DNA from 4 places in the Pseudocitrobacter sp. CD920760 genome. Region 3 is predicted to be linked to each of the others. Evidence: predicted binding sites of a transcription regulator. Region 3 holds the regulator's gene; each other region holds the start of a gene.
What was found. Region 3 encodes LexA, which represses DNA repair genes until DNA is damaged. Its sites were predicted from a motif close to TNCTGTATGTACATACAGNA; they were not measured.
Positions count from the first base shown of each region.

Region 1: umuD (translesion error-prone DNA polymerase V autoproteolytic subunit) is a predicted target of LexA. The motif match lies at 2,705-2,724, and genes of this name have one in related genera.
Region 2: dinG (ATP-dependent DNA helicase DinG) is a predicted target of LexA. The motif match lies at 3,633-3,652, and genes of this name have one in related genera.
Region 4: sulA (SOS-induced cell division inhibitor SulA) is a predicted target of LexA. The motif match lies at 3,706-3,725, and genes of this name have one in related genera.

Region 1 covers NZ_JBWXSY010000002.1:54,984-62,100, reverse strand. The annotation lists gene AC1MKH_RS25285 (hypothetical protein) at 1-113, opposite strand, end outside; gene AC1MKH_RS25280 (hypothetical protein) at 366-572, opposite strand; gene AC1MKH_RS25275 (thermonuclease family protein) at 597-1,118, opposite strand; gene AC1MKH_RS25270 (hypothetical protein) at 1,174-1,431, shown strand; gene AC1MKH_RS25265 (hypothetical protein) at 1,436-1,696, shown strand; gene AC1MKH_RS25260 (hypothetical protein) at 1,779-2,195, shown strand; gene AC1MKH_RS25255 (hypothetical protein) at 2,238-2,459, opposite strand; gene umuD (translesion error-prone DNA polymerase V autoproteolytic subunit) at 2,739-3,107, shown strand; gene umuC (translesion error-prone DNA polymerase V subunit UmuC) at 3,094-4,356, shown strand; gene AC1MKH_RS25240 (H-NS family histone-like protein) at 4,501-4,911, opposite strand; gene AC1MKH_RS25235 (hypothetical protein) at 4,908-5,354, opposite strand; gene AC1MKH_RS25230 (transglycosylase SLT domain-containing protein) at 5,486-6,202, shown strand; gene AC1MKH_RS25225 (hypothetical protein) at 6,199-6,570, shown strand; gene AC1MKH_RS25220 (hypothetical protein) at 6,567-6,863, shown strand; gene AC1MKH_RS25215 (restriction endonuclease) at 6,863-7,117, shown strand, end outside.
Region 2 covers NZ_CM173490.1:1,651,630-1,658,746, reverse strand. The annotation lists gene ybiJ (DUF1471 family protein YbiJ) at 80-340, shown strand; gene ybiB (DNA-binding protein YbiB) at 480-1,442, opposite strand; gene dinG (ATP-dependent DNA helicase DinG) at 1,474-3,618, opposite strand; gene rhlE (ATP-dependent RNA helicase RhlE) at 3,768-5,159, opposite strand; gene cecR (transcriptional regulator CecR) at 5,420-6,097, shown strand; gene hlyD (secretion protein HlyD) at 6,094-7,086, shown strand; gene AC1MKH_RS07535 (ATP-binding cassette domain-containing protein) at 7,079-7,117, shown strand, end outside.
Region 3 covers NZ_CM173490.1:299,416-306,532, reverse strand. The annotation lists gene dusA (tRNA dihydrouridine(20/20a) synthase DusA) at 1-298, opposite strand, end outside; gene AC1MKH_RS01405 (conjugal transfer protein TraF) at 532-1,857, opposite strand; gene zur (zinc uptake transcriptional repressor Zur) at 2,156-2,671, shown strand; gene AC1MKH_RS01395 (CsbD family protein) at 2,749-2,958, opposite strand; gene dinF (MATE family efflux transporter DinF) at 3,096-4,424, opposite strand; gene lexA (transcriptional repressor LexA) at 4,493-5,101, opposite strand; gene AC1MKH_RS01380 (diacylglycerol kinase) at 5,211-5,579, opposite strand; gene plsB (glycerol-3-phosphate 1-O-acyltransferase PlsB) at 5,710-7,117, shown strand, end outside.
Region 4 covers NZ_CM173490.1:1,884,659-1,891,775, forward strand. The annotation lists gene AC1MKH_RS08545 (Lon protease family protein) at 1-1,070, opposite strand, end outside; gene matP (macrodomain Ter protein MatP) at 1,254-1,706, shown strand; gene ompA (porin OmpA) at 1,774-2,823, opposite strand; gene sulA (SOS-induced cell division inhibitor SulA) at 3,175-3,684, opposite strand; gene AC1MKH_RS08565 (TfoX/Sxy family DNA transformation protein) at 3,893-4,516, shown strand; gene yccS (YccS family putative transporter) at 4,513-6,639, opposite strand; gene AC1MKH_RS08575 (YccF domain-containing protein) at 6,658-7,104, opposite strand.

The DNA of each region.
Region 1 (7,117 bases), on a different replicon from region 3:
AACAGCACCGCTGTCCCCGTCACGGCCATATCCCTTACGTCATTCATAACCTGCCATTCATTAAACGATGGCGGGTTCATGACGGCACTCAAAAACAGATCCACATATTCCATGCGATCCCCTGATTCACGTTAATCTTCGACCGTGCCAATACGCTTTTCACAATCGGTGCAGTACGCTGTTTTTTTCTCGTTCAGTTTCACATTATCCCACATATGGCCGTTGAACGCCTCTGCCCCATCGTAGCGATAGAACACGGATGTTGTGCCGCTGGCCGTGGCCCTAACATAAAACTAATCCCCGCCACAGTGGGGGCATTCCTGAATACCGCCGCTTATCTTTTTCATTGAAATACCATCCCCGTATTACGGTGCGATACCCGTGTCCCAGCGCCAGGTATCCGGGCCATCTTCACCATCGCAGGTACTGGCAACAACTTCATGATAGCGCTCCCCAGCCAGTTCCCGAACCATCTGATCAAGCACCCAGTGAAGATGATGTACCTCATCACTTCCACCAAACCGGCAGGCCAGTTCGATTGCCCTTTCAATACGTTGCTTTTCGTCGGTCATCGTCGTTTCCCCGGATTGACGTTTTTACTTGTTCTGCTGCCGCCAGATAGCAGGGTCAACCGGCTCCTTTTCTGACCACAACCCTCTCCGTGCAGTTCGGGCATCCCGTTCATAGCGAAGGTATGCAGGCTCAGTGGCCTGGCCCTGATAACGATAAACCCACGCCATGCCAGAATATACCTGCGTAGCGTTAATATCACGGCCATCGAGCATCAGGGTAGCCAGTAATCGCCCATACCTGTCCTGTTTATCACCCACTGCCAGCACCCTTTTTCCGGCCACCATTTCCGTCAGCACCTGTTTGGATCGCTGTCCATAAGGCTGCATCTTTTCGGGAGCATCAATCCCGTTCAGCCTGACGCGAGTGGTAACACCTTCTGCCATGATCTCCACGGTATCACCATCCAGCACCCGCACCACCTTTCCACTGATATCAGCCAGCGCAGCGAGAGGCAGGCACAACATTATCAGGGGGGCTGTCATCAACACATATTTCATTTTTCCACTCTGGACATATAACAGATAAGTGTTAGTATCATGATACATATTTATATCATGTCAAGATTTATCCACTTAGTGAACTACACAGGAGTAAATAAACATGGCTACCTTGACCAAAGAAGAAAAAGCATGGGTAAAGAAACTCAACACCATGCTGGCAAACTGTCCGTCCAGTCGTATCGGCTTCGCGACTACCGGTGATTGTGAGGTGACTCTTTTTGACGTTACACGTTACAGCGACATTTGCGATGCCGTAGAAAACGGCGGCGGCGAGTTTATCCCTAATGCTGAGAAACTGGGTGCGGCATTTGATGAGCACCTGCATTTCCCGAACCAGGTTGAAAGTACGGCGGGTTAACGCGATGGCGATTTTTATTTCCTTACGTTGTGAATTGCGGGGAGAAGGACGCTCCAGTTTTACCAATACCCGATGCTGGTCAGATGATAATGACGATCCGTTTGTCATGGCCGCAGATACCAAACGCAGTGCCAGTGACTGTATGAATGACCTGTTCAGCGATGCGAAAGACGCAGGCTGGCGAAAGGTTAATGGTGGCTGGGTCTGTCCGAACTGCATTAAACATACTGCCGCTCAGACCGATATCAGTACGCATGAGGCATGACCGGCATGCCACAACCGGTACATCAGTGCGTTTTTTTCGGTATCAGTCAGCAATCAATGCAATTTTGATGAAAGGATAAAACATGACCGTATTTAAGAATTTCCGTGAACTAGTTCAACCAGGCTGGCGCATGGAAGCCCTCGGAATGGCCGTGATAACGGGTTACTTCACTACCCTGTTTTATACTGAAGGAGGCGTGCTGGATGCCCCTCTTTTTATACAGTTAAACATGCTACTGGTAATGGGGCTGGCGGCGTGTCTGACGGCCAGCATGATCCGGTATTTCCGAAAGGGACAGGAAAGCGGCAAAAGTGACTTCTTCATGGTAAGCGCCCTTATAGCCGTCATTCATGGCGCTTACTTTGCGATAAGTAGCGCAACATTCAATGCTTTCACCGCGCATTCACCCCGGACGTCATCTACCCTTCTGTCGGATATCTATCAGTACGCCTACTTTGCTTTTGCGCTATATGCCTTTTACCGTGCAGGTCGCCGGTAATTTGCTTATCGTTCTGCCGAGAGTATCGGCAGAACTGAATACCTATAGCCTGGAATCCTGTCGCCAGCCGCCAATACTGTGATGCAAATTCCGCTTGAGTTTATCAATCGAAGAATATAACTCCCCGTATCCTGGGTTATCGTCACCGATAATCTGTGTCCATTGTTCATCAAGCGCTTCCAGTTTTCGCGCCAGCGATTCCAGTTGCGCCAGGTGTTTTCTGGCAAGCTGGGTTTCTTCTTTGAAGGTATTCCTGTGGTTCAAAACACACCTTTTAAGCAGTAGTAATAAGAATGATTTTAACAGTAATTTGCATTAAGTAACATTCGGATAATCAGATTAATCCGACAACGAAAGGTAACGCTAAATCACGCCAGACTTTCGATATTTGCGCATGCGCAAAGTCTTGCCTCCCTCTTGACCGCGAACGCAGAACTAGAATTAACCGAAAATCAGCAGCTTCTTTGCGGGTTGCCTCAGTGAGCTTGAAATCATTCGCCATACAAATATACTGTACATATAAACAGTTTAATGGTGCTTATTATGAATATGGGTTCATTTCCATCACCTTCTGAAGGTAGCGAAGACGCTCCGCTGGATCTGCATGCCTATTGTGTCAAGCGCCCTGCCAGCACGTACTTTCTTCGCTGCAACGGGGTTTCTTTAATAGATGGAGGGATCGCGCCGCAAGATTTACTTGTGGTGGATTGCTCAGTCAAACCTACACACGGGGCAATTGTCATCGCCAGAGTAGACGGTGAATTGATGGTGAAACGTCTGCAATTACGGCCCTCTCCGGCTTTAGTGTCGATGAACCCTGATTTGCCGGTGATCGCTCTGGCTACCGATATGCTGGAGATATTTGGCGTGGTGACGTTCAGCATCCGGGATCATCTTCATGTATCTTCATAGCGACGTGAATGCGTTCTATTGCAGTGTGGAGCAGGTCTTCAGACCTGACCTGGCCGGGAAGCCGGTTGCTGTACTCTCGAACAACGATTCTGCGATTGTGGCGCTTAACAGCGCGGCGAAAGCCCTGGATTTAAAAAGGGGGCAACCCCTTTTCGAAGTGCTTCCTCAAATCCACCGACATAAGGTGCATCTGTTCTCGTCTAACTACACCCTTTATGCAGAATTTTCTTCAAGATTTCATAGTGTTGTAGGGGAAAGTATGCCCCGCAGCGAAACGTACAGCATTGACGAAATTTTTGGTTCTCTCACTGGTTTCAGCCCTCAGTTTGATTACGAGATATTTGGCCGGGAACTGCGACAGAAGGTTTATCAGCAAACATCACTGACCTGCGGTATCGGCATTGCTCCTACAAAAACTCTTTGCAAAGCTGCAACCGCAGCCGCCAAAAAATACACAAAAACGCGGGGGGTGGTAGTGCTGGATGATCCTCACCGACGCGACCGTTTGCTGGCGCTAATGGACGTCAGCGATGTCTGGGGGATTGGGAGTCGCCTGGCTGTACGGTTAAAGACGGTTGGCATCAAGACCGCGCTTGAGCTTGCTCAGGCTGATACCCGCTTTATCCGTCGCCTGATGGGTGTCGTTGTAGAGCGCACAGTGCGAGAATTACGCGGAGAACCCTGTTTCGCTCTTGATGACAATCCCCCTTCCCGACAGCAAATTGTCGTGTCCCGTTCCTTTGGTGAACGCATCACCAGACTGGAGGATATGCAGCAGGCCATCTGTGCCTTTAGTTGCCGCGCCGGTGAAAAACTTCGCCGGAATAAAACCTATGCCAGCAGCATCACAGTATTTATGCAGAGCAGTCGTCATCAGCGATACACGCCTTATTTTTCCGCTATCAGGACGATCCCCCTCCCGGCGACTCAGGACTCACGGGAGCTTGTCTGCGCCGCCAGACAAGCATTAGCGTTAATCTGGAAGCCAGGTATTCAGTATGCAAAAGCCGGTGTCATGCTGGGTGATTTAGGTGATGGCCGTGAACAACTCGACTTGTTCAGCCATCACACACCAGGGAAAAATAATCTGGCGCTGATGCAATTGATGGACGCATTAAACCAGAAGCAGCGTGGCACGTTATTTCTTGCCGGGGAAGGGATACAACGCAGGTACAAGATGAAGCAACAATGGCTTTCACCCTGCTATACAACGCAATGGAAGGATTTACCGGTGGCATGGCTGAAATGACTGTACCTGCCTCACATCAATTTTGCGCATGCGCAAATGACCGTCAGGCCGTAGTGCTGGAGTCTGGGGGAAAAACCCCGTCAGAGATGGCGGGGCGGGAAAGATAAACTTAACTGCGTTGTTCCCTCAAGCGCTACAAACTACTCAATCCTCATTTGCTTCATACTGTTTCAGGCCGTCTTTTCCTTCACGATCAATTATCTCCTTGAGCACACGCGGGTACTTCCCTACCCCTTTGTAATGGATAAGTTGCCCGTTAACACGGTAGCTCTGCACCGGCCCAACTGAGGGGCGCTTTTTAGCCTTGATCAGTTCATCGGGCGCAATACCATCCTGCTTCAGTAAAGACAGGTGACGCTGGATTTTAGACAACCGTTCCTTTTCGTCCAAACTATCCTGTTCCTGCTGGTTGATTCGGGTTTCCAGCACGGAAGTCAGATCGGCGCGAATGATGCTCAGTTCACGCAAATCCATTTTTTTAAACAACGATGACCGGCGGGGAACACTTCTCAGAAACTGAATGACTTCAGCCACGGTAGGGATATTTTTCTTCATTTGCGTGTCCGTTTTCCGCTGTTACTGATTTGAGTGTAAGGAGCAAACCCCGCATCCGTCAGCACAAAGTAATCCAGATCGCTCATCTGAAATGATTTCTCAGCCGTGGTGCTGTACCAGACAAATCCTTCCTTCAGGTCTTCATCATCGACATTCACGATCAGGCTGAACGGCTCCTGATCAGGACAGGCTTTTTCGCGGCCATACAATGGGGAATACAGCCCGGAAAGGGTGATCACCTTATCACGATTTTCCTTGTAGGTACTTTTTGCCCGGTAAATTGCCGAGTGCTTAAAATCAGTGATATCAGAAAGTTTGATTTTAAATACAACGTACTTAACAAGCACCTCAATTAAGGGGGCGCTGGTCTTACTTAAAAGCGACATTGTTTGCGCTATTACCTTAGCTTTCCTCTTGTTAAGTAAGCTAATTTTATCACTCATGCACAATCACCCCTTAATTAAATTAATTAATGATTGCACAAAATATCGAATTTCACAATCAGCCATTATTTGAATTATAACAGATACGTGATACATTTTTGTATCATAGTAATTAGATTGAGGATGGTTGATTGAAATCACTAAAACTGCTGTCTCTAGTTCTGCTGTCGCTGTCAGGTACACCGGCCATCGCATCAGAAAGCACAACATCTGCGGCTGTGGGGGAAATCTCCGTCATTGCAACAGATGTTAAAGCCACTACCGGTGCGCCGGTGTTGACCAGGGATGCTCTGTTTGAACGGCTGACACATCAGGAAAGTCGCGGTAATCAGTTTGGTCGTAATGGTCTGCCGCTAACATCACCAAAGGGGGCTGTTGGTGTCGCCCAGATTATGCCGGAAACTGCGCCCGAAGCGTCAAGACTTGCAGGGCTTGCCTGGGATCACTGGCGATACCGGAATGATGCAACGTATAACCTGGCTCTTGGAAAGGCATATCTGGATTCACAACTGGATCGATATGATGGCAATCACATCCTCGCTCTTGCTGCCTACAATGCCGGGCCAGGCCGGGTTGACCAGTGGCTAAAGCGGTTTGGCGATCCCCGCAGTGGTGAGATATCTAACGATGATTTTATTCGCCTTATCCCGTTCAGAGAAACGCAGGAATACGTTGCCACCATCCTGAATGGCGCTCCCGCAAAATATGCCTACGCCCCATCCCGGAACAAACCGGGCACGACCGCAGGGCAAAAATTTGAATTTAAAGATGCTCATCCGGGCTTTACGTTCTCTGTCGCCGTAAGCAATTCCTTTGATTCTCATGCAAAACTGGTCGGTGGCTTATGACACATTACCTTTTCACCATACTGATGGCTGTTCTGGCGCTGGCTTACTATCTGTGTCTAATGCCAGAACCTCACCTGTTGCCGGATAACCTGGCTATTTTCTGCGTGTTACCGGCGTTTATCGCACTGCACATCGCCCTGCGACACATCGTTACCAGTAATGCCCTGCACGTTGGCCTGCTGATCATCAGCGCTGCATTTTTTTCGTTTTACAAAACATTCAGCGACGGAACGCCCTTTTTATATGCACTGATTGCAATCCACAGTCTGACTCTGATTGCGACTTTCTTCACCCTCCCAGTGTCCAGTACCGACGTCGTTCAGGCTCCCGCCACTGACACTGATAAACAGGATGAAGACGAAAAATGACAGGGAAGCTCGTTGGCGCATTGCTGCTCGGACTGGGCCTGATAGCCATTCTTCTGCTGGCCGGGATCAGTAAACGTCCGTCACGCACCTCTACTCAAGCACCGGTTCGCAAATATCGCCTTTCACACGAATATGAAAATAAAGGCTTTTCCGAAAAGGGGCAGAGCGAAGGGATGCTCGATATCCCTGCGACTGCCAACAAGACAGACGTCCATCATTCCAGCCACGGAACGGACTCATTGCAAACATCACTATCTGACACCGATTCCTCCACTCCCGGAGATAACTTTTGATGAGTAATACCTCCCTGCTTGCAGTTGCTGCCGTGTTTATCTTTCTTGTCCTGTACCCGCTGCTATTTGGCAAAAAAAACCGTCACCAGAAAAAGCGTGAATCCGCTGAGCGGATTATTAGCAAAGTGGCTGAGCTACAGCATCCGGGGCAGAAAATCGCCTACCTGCGCAAAGTTGATCCCTACGCATTTGAGGAACTGATTCTGACGTTGCTACAGCGTAAAGGGTTTGTGATTGCCCGAAATGAACGATAC
Region 2 (7,117 bases), 1.4 Mb from region 3:
ATTCTTTCGCAATAAAACGTGATACTCATCACATCGACAGAACATCGTCCCCTAACAAATAACCTGCGAGAGATTGAAAATGAAAACTATCAAATATGCTGTTGCTGCTATTGCCCTTTCTACCCTGTCCTTTGGTGCTTTCGCTGCTGAAGCGGTAAGTGCGGCTCAGGCTCAGAACATGAACAAAATTGGTGTTGTTTCTGCGGAAGGCGCATCGACTCTGGATGGTCTGGAAGCAAAACTGGCTGCGAAAGCAGAAGCGGCTGGCGCATCTGCTTACAGCATCACCTCTGCTAACACCAACAACAAAGTTAGCGGTACTGCGGTTATCTACAAATAACCGAAAGAATTAACTGCCAGAAGTTGTACCCCGCCAGCTTAACCCACTGGCGGCTGCTGTAACCCTCATTGAACTTGTTGATACCCTTTTTGACGCCCGGCATGCCACGCCGGGTTTTTTTTTGCCTTTTTCCCGGCGATTAGTAGGACTCCGCCACCTTCGCCAGCCCCGCGTCCAGCGATGCCACTTCCCCTGCCGCCAGCAGGCAGCATGCCATCTGGATTTTCAGCGATTGCGGCACCGGCTCGCTTCCTGCCACGCAGCGCTCAATCCAGCGAGCGGTCACTTGCGGATCTTTTCCTTCAGGCAAGGCTTCATTTGCTGTTTCCGTCTGCCGTTCGCTCACAATGCGCGTACCTTGCGCATCGATCAGCGTGATTTGCGGGCAACGTTGCGGGTTAGCGTACACTTCACCTTCTGTACCGTGCATCAGCAGTCCACGGCCCCCGATATCCGAGAAGAATTTCGCAACTTTCCCTACATATTCCGGATGTGAAACGCTCGACAAGCGCAGCGCGGCATCTTCGGCAAACGGCGTGGCCAGCTTCGCCAGGGTATGCGCACTGTTACGCACGCCCATCCGCCAGCGCATAGAAAGCTGTTTTTCCAGCGACGGACACAGCGCGCCAACCGGGATATACACCGGCTGATGGCCATCAAGTTTAGCCTGCGCCTGCCCGGCATGGCGGGTAGGTTCAATGCCCAGCAATTCAAAAATGGTTTCGCTGATAACCCGGGTCGGGTCTTCGCTCACCCCGTGTACCACCACCGGGAAGCCAATTTTGTGCAGCAGAATAGCCAGCAGAGGCGTCAGGTTGGCCTGCTTACGCGCGCCGTTATAGCTTGGAATGACAATCGGCATCGGTTTACCCACCGGCGGCTTAAGGCGCAGAGTGTGCTGCTGCATCGCCTCATAGAAGCCCAGCATCTCTGCCTCACCTTCCCCTTTAATGCGCAGCGCAATCAGGATGCCGCCCATTTCGAGATCCGGCACATCGCCATTCAGCATGTGGGTATAGAGACTTCGGGCGGTGTCCTGATCGAGGTCGCGGGCATGGTTTTTACCCCGGCCAATCTCTTTAATCACATTGCGTAAATCCATCAGATGCTCCTTGTCCGGTGTCGCGTGCCGATTAGCGTTTTTTGCGACGGGTCGTTTTGGCTTTGCTTTTTACTTTAACATCGGGCACCGGGGGTTGCTCAATAGGAAATACCGGTAGCGCATTTAACAGGCGCGGGCCGTAGTTTTTGGTCAACAAACGCTTATCGTATATCACCACTTCGCCCCAGCAGCCGTGGCTACGGATTAGTCGCCCCACCTGCTGAATCAGGTTAAACGACGCGCTGGGCAGGCTTTGCACTTCAAACGGATAACGGTTCAGGCTTTTCAGCCATTCGCCTTCGGTAATCACCACCGGGCTATCGATGGGCGGGAAGGCGATTTTATGAATATGCACCTGGCTTAGCAGCTCACCTTTTAAATCGAGCCCTTCTGCAAATGATTGTAGCCCGACCAGCACGCTGCGCTCGCCATTTTCGACGCGTTTACGGTGGTGTTCCACCAGCCGATAACGCGGTTGGTCGCCCTGCACCAACAGCAAAAGGCGCAAATCGGTCACGTGCTCCAGAAAACGTTGCATCGCGCGGTTGCTGGCGAACAGCACCAGCATGCCTTTATGTTTTTTACTTTCCAGCTCCTGGCGGAAATAGGCCGCCATTTCAGCAATGTGCAGCTCTTCGTTTTCCATCAACGGCTCGTAGCGCATTTTCGGAATCACGATTTTGCCCTGCTCAACGTGATTAAAAGGCGAATCGAGCGCCACAAAGCGGTCGCCCGCTTTCTCTTTCAGCCCGCTCATCTCCTGCAAACGCGAGAAGCTGTTGAGAGACCGCAGCGTCGCAGAGGTGACCACAATGTGCGGCACGCTGCGCCACAGCAGGCGTTCCAGCTGATCGCTGACGCGGATACCCACGCAGTTAAACCACAGATGCATCTGACCATCACGCGTGTCGCGCGTCGCCCACTTAGAGACCGGTGCGCCGGAGGCCTGCGCCAGCGACGCCAGACGCCAGAGCTTGCTTTGCGCCTCAAACATCCCCAGTGCACGGTTCATTTGCAGGATAACGCGATGCAAACGCACGATATCGTGCGAACCAGTTTTCTCGCTGAGATCGTTTAAAAACAGTTCCGCCAGCCCACGCAGCATCTCGGTGAGTTTTGCCAGCCGCTGGACAATTTCCATGATCTCCTCCGGTAGCTCGCCCATCGCAAAGCGGTGTTCCGCTTCCTGGGTCGCCGGAAGATATAAATTCAGAATGTTATTGAGTGAGGCAATCAGCTCGTAAAGTTCTTCACAGTGAGCAGTCAAACGCTCCGGGATAGCCAGCGGCGGCGTGGTTTTCGGGCGAAACTGCTCCATGCAGGTCGCCACCAGCTTGACGAAAAGATCGAGTTGCAGGCGATACCAGGGCGCGGTAATTTCCGCGCTCATCTCCAGCGCATCGCGTGCGACATCCGGCAGATGATGGCCTTCATCCAGCACCAGCAACAGGTTTTTTGGCTCCGGCAGCACCGCTTCGCTTTCCATCGCCGCCATGACCAGCGCATGGTTTGCCACCACCACTTCCGCTTCCTGGATCTCGCGCCGCGCGACGAAGAACGGGCACTCGCGATAATAGAGGCAGTTGCGGTTAAGGCAGCTTGCTTTATCGGTGCTCAGACGTCGCCACAAATCATCGTTAATCGCGATATCCGTGTGATCGCGCAGGCCGTCCCATTTATAGCTGTCGAGGTCGGCCTTCAGTTTCGCGCAACGCTTCTGCTCTTCCTGATTGTTCGGCGTAAGGTCGTCATCCAGAAACGCGAGCAGATCCTGCTGATTGGGCTCGGTACTCGCCAACCCGTTGAGGTTACGCGGGCAAACGTAGCGCCCGCGCCCAAAGGCGGCGGTAAACTTAAGGTCGGGGATAATTTTGCGCAGTAGCGGGAGATCTTTACTGTAGATCTGATCCTGCAACGCGACGTTGGCGGTACTGACCACCAGCGTTTTTTGCTCTTCCCTGGCAATGGCAATGCCGGGAATGAGATAAGAAAGGGTCTTCCCGACGCCGGTCGGCGCTTCGATAGCCAGATGCCGCCCCTCTTCCCCGGCGAGCGTTTTTGCCACGTCAGCAATCATCTGCCGCTGCGGCGCGCGGGGAATAAAGTCCGGGATCTGTTCCTGAAGCGCCTTATACCAGGCGGCGATTTGCGCTTTCAGCGCAGCGGTCAATGCCATGAGAAAACCTGAAATACTGTATAAACAGCCACTATTGTGGCACTTTCTTACGCGGGCAGCAAAAAATAAAGCCTGGCTTGCGGCCAGGCTTCAGAAATTGGCTTCAAGGCAGAGGCGCTACGCTCATCCGCCCTGCAAGGCGTGAATCGCTATTGCGCAGCAGACGGTTTACGCGGGCGGCGGCGACGCTGTTGTTCACCTGCCGGTTTGGCATCGCCAATGCGGCGAGACTGTTTCGGTTTAGCGTCAGATTTCGGCGCGCCACCTTCGCTGCGGCGTGGCTGTTGCTGACCACGGCCCTGGCTTTGGCCCTGCCCTTGCGGACGACCACCTTGCCCACGACCGCCGCCGTTGCCGCCGCGCTGCTGGCGGCCGTTCTGGATTGGTTCCGCTTTGATGGACGGATCTGGTTCGTAGCCCGGCAGTGCAATACGCGGGATCTCTTTTTTCAGCAGTTTTTCGATATCACGCAGCAGTTTGTGTTCATCAACACAAACCAGCGACAGCGCTTCACCGGTTGCCGCCGCACGGCCGGTACGGCCAATACGGTGCACGTAATCTTCCGGTACGTTTGGCAGTTCGTAGTTAACTACGTGCGGGAGTTCTTCGATGTCCAGGCCACGCGCGGCGATGTCGGTTGCCACCAGCACGCGGATATCGCCGGATTTAAAATCAGCCAGCGCACGGGTACGCGCGCCCTGCGATTTATTACCGTGAATAGCCGCACTGCGAATGCCGTCTTTATTTAGCTGTTCTGCCAGGTGGTTTGCACCGTGTTTGGTACGGGTAAAGACCAGCACCTGACGCCAGTCGCCCTGGCCAATCATCTGTGACAGCAGTTCCCGTTTACGTTTCTTATCAACGAAATGCACGTGCTGCGTCACCTGCTCGGAGGCAGTGTTGCGGCGCGCAACTTCGATTTCCAGCGGGTTATGCAGCAGCTTTTCCGCCAGCGCTTTAATGTCGTCGGAGAACGTCGCAGAGAACAGCAGGTTCTGACGCTTGGCCGGCAGTTTTGCCAGCACGCGGCGGATATCGTGGATAAAGCCCATGTCGAGCATACGGTCCGCTTCATCCAGCACCAGAATTTCGATGCCATCGAGTTTTACCGCGTTTTGATGTTCGAGGTCCAGCAGACGTCCCGGCGTTGCCACCAGCACATCGACGCCACCGCGCAGCTTCATCATCTGCGGATTGATACTCACGCCGCCAAATACCACCAGCGAACGAATGTTCAGATACTGGCTGTATTCACGCACGTTTTCGCCAATTTGCGCAGCGAGTTCACGGGTTGGCGTGAGGATCAGCGCGCGCACCGGGCGACGGCCCTTTGCATGCGGCTGAGTGGTAATCAGATGCTGCAACAGCGGCAACGTAAAGCCTGCTGTTTTACCGGTGCCGGTTTGGGCGCTGGCCATCAGGTCACGGCCCTGTAATACCGCAGGAATTGCTTGCTGCTGAATGGGGGTGGGTTCGCGATAGCCAAGCTCAACAATGGCACGCAAAATTTCAGGGCTAAGCCCCAGGGAATCAAAAGACATAATTACTCCACACCCACCCCGACCGCATGCGGTGTAGTTTTCGAGGGGATTACAAACCAGATAATGACAAAAACCACAATGTCATGAAGGGCCGGAGTGTAGCAGCTTTTGTGACCTGGCGCATAAAATATCTCGCCAGCCAGGTGGCCTGCGAGGCGGTGAATATTCTGTGTTTTCGCCGTTTTTTGCGTATGTGACTGGACAAGCTCAAAATTCGGACATAATGTTAATCAATCGATTGATTAATTTTCTGTAACGCGATGAATACGACTCCCATCACTACCAAAGGCGAACAGGCCAAAAGCCAGCTCATCGCCGCCGCACTCGCTCAGTTTGGCGAGTATGGGCTGCATGCCACCACCCGCGATATCGCGGCGCAGGCCGGGCAGAACATTGCGGCGATAACCTACTACTTCGGCTCAAAGGACGACTTATACCTCGCCTGTGCCCAGTGGATTGCTGATTTTATCGGCGAGAACTTCCGCCCGCACGTGCAGGCCGCCGAGGCGCTTTTCGCCCAGCCGGAGCCCGATAAAACCGCCATTCATGAACTGATTTTGCGTGCCTGCAAGAACATGATTCTGCTGCTGACCCAGGACGATACGGTCAACCTTAGTAAGTTTATTTCACGTGAACAGTTCTCGCCCACCGCCGCCTATCAACATATTCACGATCGGGTGATTGCGCCGATGCATACGCATCTTACGCATCTGATTGCCGCCTATACCGGGCGCGATCCGCACGACACGCAAACCATCCTGCACACGCACGCCCTGCTCGGTGAAATCCTCGCGTTCCGTCTGGGACGCGAGACCATTTTACTGCGCGCCGGATGGGCCCGTTTTGATGACGAGAAAGCGGAACAGATTTTCCAGGTGGTGAGCTGCCACATCGATTTCATTTTGCAGGGACTAACGCAAAGGAGCCTGAAACAATGAAGAAACCGGTCATTATTGCACTGGTGCTGGTGCTAATTGTTGCCGCCATTAGCGGAACCTGGTGGTATCAGAGCCGCCAGGACAACGGGCTGACGCTCTACGGCAACGTGGATATTCGCACCGTCAATATGAGTTTCCGCGTCGGTGGCCGTTTACAGTCATTAACCGTGGATGAAGGCGATGCCATTAAAGCCGGGCAAACGCTGGGACAGCTCGATAAAGCGCCCTATGAAAATGCGCTAATGCAGGCGAAAGCCAACGTCTCAACCGCCCAGGCACAATATGACCTGATGATGGCGGGTTATCGGGCTGAAGAGATTGCCCAGGCCGCCGCCGCCGTGAAACAGGCGCAGGCCGCCTATGACTACGCGCAGAACTTTTACGCGCGTCAGCAAGGATTGTGGAAAAGCCGCACGATTTCCGCCAACGATCTGGAAAATGCGCGTTCCTCGCGTGATCAGGCGCTGGCAACGCTGAAATCGACGCAGGATAAACTGAGCCAGTACCGCGCCGGGAATCGTCCGCAGGAAATTGCCCAGGCGAAAGCCAATCTTGAACAGGCGCAGGCGCAGCTGGCGCAATCGACGCTCGACTTGCACGACACCACCCTGGTGGCACCGTCGGACGGCACGTTGCTTACCCGCGCGGTAGAACCCGGCAGCATGCTCAATGCGGGCAGCACCGCCCTCACCCTTTCGCTGACGCGCCCAGTGTGGGTTCGCGCTTATGTTGACGAAAAGAATCTGAATCAGGCCCAGCCGGGACGGGAAATTTTGCTCTATACCGACGGTCGCCCGGATAAGCCGTATCACGGCAAAATCGGCTTCGTATCGCCCACCGCAGAATTTACGCCGAAAACCGTTGAGACACCGGATCTGCGTACCGACCTGGTTTATCGCCTGCGTATTATCGTCACTGATGCCGACGATACTCTACGTCAGGGTATGCCTGTCACCCTGAAATTCAGCGATGAGTCGCGCCATGAGTGAAGAGATCATCCAGCTCGACGGGCTGGTGAAA
Region 3 (7,117 bases):
AGCCGACGTTGAGGTTAATCTCGTCATAACCACGCTCTTCTGCCAGTTTCGCGCACTGCGCCAGCGCCGCCGGATCGCTACCGCCAAGCTGCAATGCGACCGGGTGCTCTTCTTCGCTGTAGGCCAGGTAGTCGCCCTTACCGTGAATAATCGCTCCAGTGGTGACCATTTCCGTGTACAGCAGCGTGTGGCGCGACAACTGGCGCAGGAAATAGCGGCAGTGTCTGTCGGTCCAGTCGAGCATCGGCGCGATGGAAAAACGGTGTGCAGGGAAAACGGTGGACGAAGATTCTGGCATGGCGATTTATTAAGCATTCTGAAAAAGGGGCGCTACTATAGCACAAAGCAAAAGCGGTGAGGCAAGGTTGCGATGGTGTATCGGCGGTGGGCGCGGTGAATCGCCCGGGGCGCTGAGCTTGCCGGGCCTACGGTGGCTAAGGTGCGGCTGGCTGCCCGAGGCGCTGCGCTTGCCGGGCCTACGGGGGCATCTACCGGGTAGGCCGGATAAGCGTAGCGCATCCGGCAAAAGGCTCAGAACGTGACGCTTAACTGCGCGCCAGCCCCCCAGGTTTCATCTTCACCAACCAGCCCCATCAGGTCGACATGCACGCGGTTAAACGGCGCGAAACCCACACCGCCGGTGAAGACATTACTGTCATTATTCTTCACGTCCGCACGATAACCAGCGCGCACGGCGAGCCAGTCGAGTGGGCGAACTTCCGCCCCGACGCCAACATACTGCGAGTTATCCTCGCTTTTAAACCCTTTTGTTTCGGTCAAATCGCCATCGGCACTCACCGTCACCAAATCGTTATGCCACGCCACCCCAGCGGTCACCAGCGGGCGGATCTGGTAGGTGTCTTTATAGTTGGTCGTCACGCCCGTTTCACCATTGGTGATAAAGACATCTTTGGTGTCGATATCCCGGGAGATCAGGTTTTGCCCGCTCACGCCCACCGTCCAGTTCTCGCCAAAGTCAGCCGCAATACCGGCATCGACGTTAAAGCCGGTATCATCGTTGCGGTAGCGGCTGCTGTTCCAGTCACTGCTGTCATAGTTGTAGATAGAGGTGGTGTAGTTATAGAGCCAGGTTTTTTGCAGCTTTGGCGTGATGCCGACCGAAACGGGCACATCGCCCAGCTCAAATTGCCGCGCCACCGCGACGCCGTAGTCAGAGACAATCGCCACGCGCCCTGAAGCTGTTGAATTAAGGTGTTTGGTGATTTCATCCGAGCCCCCCACCACGGCTTTTCCGGCCTCAGTAATCGCCGTCGTCTGGCTGCCTTCAATTCCTCTCAGGTAATCAATATCACCTTGATCGATAGCGGAACTCACCCGCCCATGGGCATAGGCTTTGGTGACAAACGCCACCGACAGCACGTCGTTTGGAATGCTGACGGCAATCCCTGCCCCTCCGCTGGCGCGCGCGGTTTTGCCCTTCAGATAATCCAGCTCGCTGGCCAGATCGCCTGCCGCGCCCTGAAACTGCCCTAACGTACCCTGTGGGTCGAGCAGAATATCCTGCAAAGTTAGGTCATTAAGTACGCCGCGATAGTTATTAACTTTGTCATTAATCTCGTCGATTTCATCCTGAAGATTGTCTTTATCGGTAATTTGCGCACCCACGGCAGGAAGAATCACCGTAATGTCATCGTCCGGTTTGGCTTTCGCCAACAGCGCGGGGTTAATCAGCACGCCGCTCCCGTAATTTGCCGACGCCACGCCGGTGCCCCCCATCGCATCATTTCGCGCTTCTGACCAGGTGTTGGCGGCATGCGCCTGATTTGCCATAAACAAAGATGCCGTAAGCGGGAGAATCGTGTTTCTAATGTTTTTTTTCACAGTTATTCCGTTCATTTGCAGGTGAATACGCCCCATACCCATGAAGCATAAGGGTGAACTATTGCTGTGAATGCGTTGAATTAAGAGGAAAAAACACAGGATATGTCAGGATTATTGGCAATTTATAATTATGATTAACGTCAGCTTTATTTATAGATGAGGTCAAAAGCGCTTCCCAGCTTTTCTCGCGTTGTCGGCAAGAAATGGCGATGTTTAGGATTTACCTCAGGTTGGCGATTATTCAGGCACTCGGTGTTTTTGCCATAACATGGTAAAGTAGAGGTCTATTTCCCCCGTAGCGCGAGGACGCAAAATGGATAAGACCACTTCGCAAGATATGTTGGCGCAGGCTGAAAAGCTGTGTGCGCAGCGCGGCGTGCGCCTGACTCCACAGCGTCTGGAAGTGCTACGTCTGTTGAGCCTGCAACAGGGTGCCATCAGCGCGTACGATCTTCTCGATCTATTACGCGTGAAAGAGCCGCAGGCTAAGCCGCCTACCGTTTATCGCGCGCTGGAATTCTTACTCGAGCAAGGGTTTGTGCATAAGGTGGAATCCACCAACAGCTATGTGCTGTGCCATCTTTTTGATCAACCTACGCATACATCGGCGATGTTTATCTGCGATCGCTGCGGCGTGGTGAAGGAAGAGTGTGCGGAAGGCGTGGAAGATATTATGCATATGGTCGCGGCACGAATGGGCTTTGCGTTACGCCATAATGTGATTGAAGCACACGGTCTGTGCGCAGAATGTGTGGAAGTAGAGGCATGCAGTTCACACGGGCATTGCCACCACGACCACACCATTCAGATCAAGAAAAAGGCACGGTAATTCGAGGGTTGGCACATCCTTGTACCAGCGGGTAGAAACGCTTATTGAGGGGAGTTAAGCGTTACGCATCAGCGAGATTACCAACGGTAATCATTACGGGTTTCCCAATCGCTGACTTCTTTCTCAGCCTGATCTTTGGCATATCCATAACGTTCCTGGATTTTACCGACCAGCTGATCGCGTTTACCTTCGATAACGGTCATGTCATCGTCGGTCAGTTTGCCCCATTTCTCTTTCGCTTTACCTTTGAACTGTTTCCAGTTACCGCTGAGTTCGTCTTTGTTCATCATCAGCTCCTTATCATTCGATCATGGATGAGATATCACTTCGTCCTTCGGCGTTCATTTCTGCTGAACGTGATAATAAGTGTAGAAGAGGATATCGCTGACGATTCACTATTCAGAATCTTTAACCATCCACGCCGTTATGTCTGCGGCGAAAACCAGGTGCCTTTTTCCCAGTGACGACGCCAGATAACCGCCAGCGACAGGCCACGCAGCGCAAGGAATACCGCCAGTGCCAGCCATAAACCATGGTTGCCTAATACCGGCACCGTCAGCAGCGTTAAGGCGAACCCGGCGGCAGCCACGGCCATGCTGTTACGCATTTCCGCACCCCGTGTCGCACCAATAAACATGCCATCCAGCAGATAACACCAGACACCGATTACCGGCAAGACTGCCTGCCAGAGCACATAGCGATCGGCAAGCTGCTGCAACGACGGCAGTGACGTCAACATTGCCACGATATGGCTACCTGCCAGGGCGTACACCAGCGCAAACGCCAGCGCCACAATGCCTGCCTGTCGGCAGGCCGCGCGCCAGACCTGCTGTAACTGGCTATCATCACGCGCGCCATAAGCCTGCCCGGAGTGCGCTTCCACAGCATAGGCAAAGCCATCCAGCGCATAGGCGGTGAAGGTAAGCATGGTCATCAGTACCGCATTGACCGCCACCACATCGCTGCCCAGCCGCGCGCCAAATACGGTTAATGCGCCAAAGCAGAGCTGAAGCAGTAACGAGCGCAGCATAATGTCGCGATTGAGCGCCAGCAGGCTGCGCATATTTCCGCGCCAGGCCGTCTTCAGCATTTCAGATGTAATACCGCGTAGCACCAGCACCTTACGCGCCATCAGCAGGCCAATTAACATCGTGGCATATTCGGCAATCACCGTCGCCAGCGCCGCCCCCTGCACGTTCATATGCAGGCCCATCACCAGCCACAGATCGAGAACGATGTTCAGGACGTTGCCGACGATCAGCAAAATTACCGGTGCACGCGCGTACTGAACGCCGAGCAACCAGCCCAGCAACACCAGGTTGGCCAGCGAGGCGGGCGCGCTTAACCAGCGAATTTCAAGGAAGCGCCGCGCCTGCTCCAGCACCGCATCGCTGCCGCCGACAACGGTGAGCGCCAGATTAATCAGCGGACCTTTGAACAGTACGATAAGTAACCCTGCCCCCAGCGCCAGCAGCAGCGGTTGCACCAGCGCACGGGCAAGCCGAAGGGGATCTTTCGCGCCGAAGGCCTGCGCAGTTAAGCCGGTGGTACTCATACGTAAAAAGAGCAGCAGCATAAACAGGAAGCTGGTTGCCGTTGCGCCAATCGCCACGCCGCCGAGATAGACCGCGCTATCCAGATGACCAATCACCGCCGTATCCACCAGCCCCAGTAAGGGAACCGTGATATTGGAGAAAATCATGGGGAGGGCGAGACGCCATAATGCCTTGTCGGCAGCCGTGAAGAGCGACATGGTTAGGAACCTGAACAGAAAAGAGAACGAACAACGGCGCATGATGCGCCGTTGTTATCGGGAGAGGATTACAGCCATTCGCCGTTGCGGATCACGCCAACGGCCAGCCCTTCAATGGAGAAGTTCTGACGGCGAAGATCGACGACAATCGGGGAAAACTCGCTGTTTTCCGGCAACAGTTCAACGACGTTGCCCTGTTTTTTCAGGCGTTTTACCGTCACTTCTTCGTCGATACGCGCAACAACCACCTGACCGTTACGCACGTCCTGGGTTTTGTGCACCGCGAGCAGGTCGCCGTCCATAATGCCGATATCTTTCATCGACATGCCGCTAACCCGCAGCAGGAAGTCAGCGTTTGGTTTGAACAGTGAAGGATCGACCTGATAGTGACCTTCAATGTGCTGCTGTGCCAGCAGCGGCTCACCGGCGGCAACGCGGCCAATCAGCGGCAGGCCGGTTTCTTCTTCCACCAGCAGACGAATGCCGCGCGAGGCGCCCGAAACAATTTCAATGACGCCTTTACGCGCCAGTGCTTTCAGATGCTCTTCCGCCGCATTCGGGGAACGGAACCCCAGGCGCTGAGCAATTTCCGCACGCGTTGGCGGCATGCCCGTTTGGCTGATGTGATCCCGGATGAGATCAAACACCTCTTGCTGCCTGGTCGTTAACGCTTTCATTCCGCCCCCTGGGTGTATATACAGTTATGCTGTGAGTATATACAGTTAACGGCTATTTTGGAACCGCAAAACACACAAAATACAGGAGTTTTCGCAGATTATGCGAGGCTCAGTGGAAATGCGACCACAGCAGCACGCCCCAGGTCATCACCGCGACGAAAATCGCCAGCAATACCGCCGCAGAACCCATATCTTTCGCCCGCCCGGAGAGTTCGTGATATTCAGAACCAATGCGGTCAACCACCGCTTCCAGCGCACTATTGAGAATTTCCACTATCATCACCAGAAGGACGGAGCTTATCAGCAAGACGCGGGTAATGGCGTCAACGTCCAGCCAGCAAGCGATGATAATGGCCACAACCGAGGCGACCCCTTCCTGGCGGAACGCGGCTTCGTTTACCCACGCCGCGCGAAAACCTTTCCAGGAATAACCAGCCGCTTTGATAATTCGGGTGAGTCCAGTGGTATTATTGGCCATCAAATAGAACCTTTTAGCGTTATACGCATCAATGACAGTAGCTGTTATCGGCGGTAGAACAGAAATCCTGCTGACTTTCTGATATTCTTGCCGCGCATTTGCATGATTAACCAGAGGCTTTACATCGTTTATGTCCGGTTGGCCACGAATTTACTACAAATTACTGAATTTACCATTAAGCATACTGGTAAAAAGCAAGTCTATTCCGGCAGAGCCTGCCCAGGAATTGGGGCTCGATACGTCGCGCCCGATCATGTACGTCCTGCCTTATAACTCTAAGGCCGACTTACTGACCTTGCGCGCCCAGTGCCTGGCGCACGATCTCCCAGACCCGCTTGAGCCGCTGGAGATCGACGGCACCTTACTGCCCCGCTATGTGTTTATCCATGGCGGCCCGCGCGTGTTCACCTATTACACGCCGAAAGAAGAGTCTATCAAGCTGTTCCACGACTATCTCGATCTGCATCGCAGCAATCCGAATCTGGACGTGCAGATGGTGCCGGTGTCGGTGATGTTTGGTCGTCGTCCGGGGCGCGAGAAAGGCGAGGTGAACCCGCCGCTGCGCATGCTGAACGGCATCCAGAAATTCTTCGCCGTCTCCTGGCTCGGCCGCGACAGCTTTGTGCGTTTCTCGCCGTCCGTCTCGTTGCGCCGCATGGCCGATGAACACGGTACCGATAAAATTATCGCGCAAAAACTGGCGCGCGTGGCGCGTATGCACTTTGCCCGCCAGCGTCTGGCCGCGGTAGGCCCGCGCCTGCCAGCGCGTCAGGATCTCTTCAACAAGCTGCTCGCCTCGCGCGCGATTGCCAAAGCGGTTGAAGATGAAGCGCGCAGCAAAAAAATCTCTCATGAAAAAGCACAGCAAAACGCCATCGCGCTGATGGAAGAGATTGCTGCCAACTTCTCCTACGAGATGATTCGCCTGACGGACCGCATTCTGGGCTTCACCTGGAACCGTCTCTATCAGGGTATCAACGTGCACAACGCCGAGCGCGTTCGCCAGCTGGCGCACGACGGCCACGAGATTGTGTATGTGCCGTGCCACCGTAGCCATATGGACTACCTGCTGCTCTCCTACGTGCTCTATCATCAGGGGCTGGTGCCGCCGCACATTGCTGCCGGTATCAACCTGAATTTCTGGCCAGCCGGCCCGATTTTCCGTCGCCTGGGCGCGTTCTTTATTCGCCGTACCTTTAAGGGCAACAAACTCTACTCCACCGTGTTCCGCGAATATCTCGGCGAGCTGTTCAGCCGGGGTTATTCCGTTGAATACTTTGTGGAAGGCGGGCGTTCCCGTACTGGCCGCTTGCTGGACCCGAAAACCGGCACCCTGTCGATGACCATTCAGGCGATGCTGCGCGGCGGTACGCGTCCTATCACACTGGTGCCGATTTACATCGGTTACGAGCACGTGATGGAAGTGGGCACGTACGCGAAAGAGCTGCGCGGTGCGACCAAAGAGAAAGAGAGCCTGCCGCAGATGCTCAAGGGCTTGAGCAAGCTGCGCAACCTGGGCCAGGGCTATGTGAACTTCG
Region 4 (7,117 bases), 1.6 Mb from region 3:
GACAGGGCGTTAATCTGCCCGACACACTCACCTTCGGTTTCAATCAGAATCTGCTCAAGCAGGATCTCGTCCTGCATCCGTTCGGCCAGATAACCTTCGCGCCACTGACGCTGTTCGAGCATGGTTTTGAGCTGCTCGTCGCCAATGGTTTCACCTTCGCAGAACGGCGCAGTTTCGCGCAACTGGCGGCTAATCCACAGCGGACAAAGCGGCAGCGTTTCCTGATCGCCGGTGTAGCGAGCGCCTTCCTGAATCAGACGCGGCCAGGCATCGGCCGCGAGCATCGGCAGGTTTGCATCACGCGCGACCTGCTGAACCCACTGACACCACTGTTTTATGGTCTCTTCATCGGTGAGCTGCAAATTGTCTTCATACTCGCAGTAGAGCGATTTTTCAGCCAGTTCAGGTTCCATTTCCTGGAAATCGGCCAGCGCATCACGATCGCCAACCAGCATCACTTTCAGCGACAGCGGCATGGAAGGAATCGTGACGGGTAACGGTCGTGACTCATCAAAGGATAGCCACTCAAAACGCTGCTGGGTCACCTGCGATTTTAGACGCATCCACAGCAGGGGCTGAGCCAGTAATGCGCGCAGAGAGAGAATGAGTACGCCACCGTTGGCTTTGTGCACCAGACCAGGCTGAAGCGAAATATCGCCATTAAACTGACGCACGCAGCCGAACAGTTGCTCGGCTTCCACCCAATCGGCAAAAATGACCGGGCCAGAGCTCGCGAAATTATCATCCGGCGATGTTGCCGGAGCGACGCTGACCTGGCCTGCGGCGATGGTATAGTTCACGCCGGTCAGGAGAGACGCTGAATCGCCACGCAAGGCGAAGGTCGTGTTGTTAAGCAGTTGCAGGTACGCTTTTTCTTCTGGCGCTTTCACCAGTAAAAAGTCGCTGACGCCCTGAGGGTGCAGAAACTGCTCCAGAGCATAGTGCAAACGAGCCTGCAGCTCGCTGAATAAGGATTCATTAACTGACGAGATTTCAGGCAGTGTAAATAGCGCCTGGTACGCATCAGTCGCAGGGGCAAGGTCGCGCCGGGAAAGAGTATTTATGGTCAAAGTCGCTATTTTTAGTCAGATGTAAAGCGCGAGATTATACCTTATGCCGCAGGGAAGCTCACGGAGAATAGGGCGGTTATTCTGATATCGCCGACATTGTCTTCACACTCACTGATTTCTTCTCAGCACATTGGCAAAAAACTGATATCCTGAAAAGAGTTACACGGTCACCTTGGGATCGCAATGAAATATCAACAACTGGAAAATCTTGAGAGCGGGTGGAAGTGGAAGTACCTGGTGAAGAAGCACCGGGAAGGCGAACCGATCACCCGTTACATTGAAACCAGCGCCGCGCAGGAAGCGGTTGATCTCCTGCTGAAACTTGAGCATGAGCCGGTACAGGTGAATGAGTGGATTGCACAGAATATCAATCCCGGCCTGGTGAACCGCATGAAGCAGACGATTCGCGCGCGCCGCAAACGTCATTTTAACGCCGAGCATCAGCATACGCGTAAGAAGTCGATAGATCTGGAATTCGCTGTCTGGCAGCGTCTGGCAGGCCTGGCTCAGCGCCGCGGCAAAACGCTGTCAGAAACCATTGTGCAGCTGATTGAAGACGCGGAAAACAAAGAGAAATATGCCTCGAAGATGAGCACCCTGAAGCAGGATTTACAGGCGCTATTAGGCAAAGAATAAGCGTTTAAACCTTTTCTTCAGGCCAAAAAAAACCCCGCATCGCGGGGTTTTTTCATAAGACGATAACTTAAGCCTGCGGCTGAGCTACAACGTCTTTGATGCCTTTAACTTCGATCTCTACGCGACGATCCGGGGCCAGGCAGTCGATCAGTGCAGCGCGAGCTTTCACGTTGTCACAGGTGTTGCCGGTAACCGGGTTGGATTCGCCCATGCCACGTGCAGAGATTTTGTCAGAAGGAATACCTTTAGAGATCAGGTAATCAACAACGGACTGAGCACGTTTCTCGGACAGACCCTGGTTGTAAGCGTCAGAACCGATGCGGTCAGTGAAGCCCAGAACAACTACGGAACCGTCTTTCGGATCCAGGTTGCTCAGCTGGCTGTACATCTGATCCAGAGCCTGCTGGCCTTCTGGTTTCAGAGTTGCTTTGTTGAAGTTGAACAGAACGTCAGACTTCAGAGTGAAGTGTTTGGTCTGTACTTCTGGAGCCGGAGCCGGAGCCGGTGCAACTACTGGAGCTGCATCTTCCTGCTGGCCGAAACGGTAGGAAACACCTACGCTCAGCAGGCCGTTGTCCGGACGACCACCAACGGTGTTCGCGTCACCGATGTTGTTAGTCCACTGGTATTCCAGACGGGTAGCGATGTCACGGGTAACCGCGTATTCAACGCCGCCAGCGAATACTGGGGATACGCCAGTGTCGTGGTCTTTGAAGCCGGTGTTGTTTTTAGCGTCTGCACGCCAAACCATACCACCCAGACGAGTGTAGATGTCCAGATCGTCAGTGATTGGGTAACCCAGTTTAGCGGTCAGCTGAACGCCCTGAGCTTTGAAAGCACCGTTCTGCTCGCTGCCTTTGTACGGCATACGGCCTAACCAGTCATAACCCATTTCGAAACCAACGTACGGGTTAACCTGATAACCACCGAAGGCACCAGCGCCCAGTTGGCTTTCATGGGTCGGACCGTTGTTGTTGATCTGGTTGTTGCCGACATCGTGGAACTGAGACCAGCCCAGTTTAGCACCAGTATACCAGGTGTTATCTTTCGGAGCGGCCTGCGCTACGGTAGCGAAACCAGCCAGTGCCACTGCAATCGCGATAGCTGTCTTTTTCATTTTTTGCGCCTCGTTATCATCCAAAATTTGCCATGAAAATCTAAAAGACTCACGGTTAAATCCTTCACCGGGGGCGTGACTTATTAATTACTCAGCAGATCTCTGCGGCGTAAGCTGATCACCCCTGGCGATGTAAAGTCTACAACGTAGTTGGAAACTTACAAGTGTGAACTCCGTCAGGCATATGAAAAAAAAGGGGTTGTATACACAATATTTAACATTTACGGCTAGAATTTATGCGAGATAAAATTCTGAGAACCGCATCACACCAGCGTTCACAGGATTTCCAGCTCCTGAAACATGCCTGTAACGAGACTGCAAAAAAAATTCCAGGAAAATTCCTAATTTCTTTTAATGATACAAATTTGAGTGAATTTTTAGCCCATTCAGTTGTCCTGCTGGATGAGAGGACGAGTTAACCGGGCGCATGATAAACGCCATGGCGTTTCCTTCCTCGGCCGCACTCATCAACCGGGCATGTTCCTGCTCCGACAATTCTTCCGCCACCCAGGCGATAACCACACTATAGTTTCCTGTACGTAATGCGCGCTCCATGGAGTCGAGCATGTTGTACGAGGACATCTGGCGAAGCTGCATGACCTTGGACAATGGCAGACCGGAAGACTGAACCCACTGGCGGCTCAACTTTTGTTGCGGCGTGAGCCACAGCTGCCAGCGAGATTGCTGACCCAGCTGTTGCAATAAAGGCAGCAGCAGTAACTGCGCCATCATGGGCTGATCTTCACGATAAACCACTTCGCTCACCAGGGCAGGGGAGGCCTGTACAGGAGACGCGAATGCGCGATGCGTCGCAGGCACTGCCGCGACGGAAGAACGATTTACAACACCAGATGTATACATAGCTAATCCAACCTTGTGGGTTACTGTATGAATATACAGTACTACCCCTGTCACGAAAGATCAACCTCATTTTCTGAAAGCGACTCGCAAAATCGCACATCAAATTCACGCAATCCTTGCCGTGCTGGCGGAAGTTTCTTATGTTGCTCATTACTGGATCTATTAACGACTTTAATGCTCATAATTACATGATTAGTAAGGGATAATCATGAAAAAAATATCTTATAAACGGATTTATCAATCCCAGGAATACCTCGCACCGCTGGGCGTCGTGCGCTCCCGTTCGCTGTTTGGCGGTTATAGTCTTTCGGTTAACAACACCGTTTTCGCCATGGTCTCAGAAGGGGAACTTTATCTTCGGGCCTGTGAAGATACAGCGGTGTATCAACGCAAAGTGAAAACGCCACTTCTGACGCTTAAAAAGCGAGGCGGCCCGCTTCAACTTAACTATTTCCGCGTCGATGAGGCGCTATGGCAGAACCAAAAAATGTTGCTGCGATTAAGTAAGTATTCGTTAAAAGATGCGCAACGGGAGAAAAAAGGGCGTCTGGTATCGCAACGATTAAAGGATCTGCCAAATCTTTCCTTTCATATGGAACTGCTTATGGCGGAGGCCGGGATATGTAATGTGGCGGATTTGCAACGACTGGGCGCAAAAGACGCGTGGGCGAAATTACGCCGTCTGCGCGAGAATCTGAGCGTGGGGTTTATTTTATCGCTCGAAGGGGCGTTGACGGGCGTTCATGCCGCAGCTGTTCCGCTGCGGCGGCGCGATGAGTTGATTGACTGGGCAAGCGCGCTGAACATTCACACGCCCGCCCAGGTCGATTAGGCAAGAACGCGTTGCTGCAAACGGCAAATTTCCGGCAGCAGGGCAACGAGCAAGCCAATTTGTTGCAGAACCAACGGCTCTTTACTGTCCGGGCGTGGTTCAAGGTGGCGGATGCGTTCCGCCAGCCCGGTCAGCGCTTCCTGAACACGCTCTTCATCCGTTGGCAGGTGATGGAAAGCGTCATCGACATAGCACACGGCATCGTCCAGCAGCGCCAGAATATCCGGGTTAGTCAGCTTTTCACGGTGTGCGCCCAGTGCGGAGATATAGCTGGTGAGCGTATGGTTCAGGCACAGCAAACGGAATGCCGTTTCCCGCATCTCACTGGTGACCTTGGGTTCCGTCGACATGTTCGATACCACCGACGCCAGCTCAGCATCGCGGTTATGCGCGTCGCGGCGGGCGATGCGATAGGCAAGACGGTTATCGCGGCCCTGATGATACTGCTCAAGGATGGCATCCAGATAGCGGCAGTTGGCATCCACCGCGCGCGCCAGCACCCGTGGGAGGTTACGGAACTTCCAGTCCGGCCAGATGAAGCTGACGGCGAACCAGGCGATACCACAACCGATCAGCGTGTCGATAACGCGCGGCAGCGCCACCTCAAAGCCTTCGCCCAGCAGGTTGAAGCACAACAACACCAGCAGGGTAATGAACATGGTGGCGTGGGCGTACTGCACGTTACGGAAGGCGAAGAACAGCACCCCGGTTATCACAATCAGTGCCAGTTGCCCTTCCAGCGACGGCACCAGCAACAGAACCGGAATACCTAACGCCACGCCGACCAATGTACCGATAATACGCAATGCCAGACGGTGGCGCGTGGCGTTGTAGTTGGGCTGGCAAACAAACAGGCTGGTGAGCAAAATCCAGTAACCGTGGTTCAGGCCGGTAAACTGAATAAACGCATACCCTGCGCAAAGCACCAGCGACATTCTGACCGCATGACGGAACAGGGCGGAATCGGGAGACATATTCATGCTCAAACGCAGGCGAATATCGCTAAAGCCGTGCAGGCCGTCATCGGCGAGCAGGGTTTCCGTTTCGCTTTTCGCCTGAGCTTCCGCCTGTTCGGATTCGATGGTGGCCAGTTGCGCGTCAATCGCCCGCAGATTATTGAGCAGAAAACCCAACGCTTTCATCTGTTCTGGCGACGCGCCGCTCGCCCGAACGCGATCTAACGCGGCATCCAGATGGGTAAATGCCCGCTCAAAGCGGCTGTCATGCTGGTAAGGCGTACGTAGCAGAATCGCTTTCGACAGCTGCTGGCAAGCCTGCGCCTGCATAGACAGCAGACGCTGGAAGCGGAACATCACGTCGCTGTAGCGGAAGTTATCGCGCAACGTCTGATACTGGATATGCGAGGAACTGGCCCGCTCGTGGATATCCTGCGCCACAAAATAGTAGTGCAGCGTGCGACGCGTCCCGCGCTGGCCACGGTCGCCGCGCAGACGCGTCAGCAATGAGGTTTTGGTCTGGTTGAGCGTCGCCATTAGCTTGCCGTTTGCCAGCGCCAGTTCATACAGCGGAGCCTGGTTTTCGTCTTCAATATCCGGGTCGAACAGGCGTGATTTCAGTTCCAGATAATGTGCCAGCTGTTCATAGCTGCGCGCGATATTATCCTGCAACGGGCGGATCGGGAAAATCAGATGCCCGGTGAGAGTCAGCAGGTTATACCAGACGGCGCCGGCAATCAGCAGCATCGGTTGCTGATACCACTGGGAATAGAGGGAAACGCCCAGCATGGTATAGATGGCAATCAGCAACGCGCCAAAGGCTATTGTGGCGTAGCGTTGCCCCAGGCAACCTAACAGAATAAACCCGGTGGTCGATACCGTCAGCCCCAGCGCAAACAGCCACGGCCAGGGGAAGAGCAACTCGACGGAAGCGGAAGCAATAAAGAAGCAGATAAGCGTAATCACCAGATTACGCAGGCGTCCGGCTAAACGATCGTCAAGGTCGGTCAGCGCCGCCGCAACGACGCCGAGGGTTAACGGAATGGTCAGTTTTGAATCGCCTAGCCACCACGGCAGCGCCGTGGTGCCACACAGGGCGATAAAAATCCTGACGTTATAAAGCCATGCGCTGTTCCATGTATAGCGGCGTAGCAGGGGACTTAACATAAAGAGAATCAGCCCCGATTACTGGAAGCGACGACGCGCATTGGCTTCGCGCGCGGCGCGAGCCACTTCAACCGGTACTACGCGACGGCCAACCGGCCACAGCGCAATCGCCGCGATTTTAAAGTTGGCGATGCCCACCGGAATCCCGATGATGCTGATGCATTGCGCAATACCTACTGCGATATGCGACAAGCACAGCCACCAGCCAAACAGCACCAGCCAGACGATATTGAGCACGGTGCCTCCCGCATTCAGCACGCTGTTTTTCGACTGCGGCTCCAGTTCATCAACATGCACCGCTTCGTTGCCGTAAGGGATCAGCGACAGTTTGGTTATCTCCCAGCAGGAACGGGTGAGCGGCAGAGTGATAATAAAAATGATGCTGAAGAACGTTGCTACCAGCCAACCCAGGGTTGTGGCAAAACCACCTAATACAAAATTTAAAATATTCAGAACGGTACGCATAAATCCTCTGTGC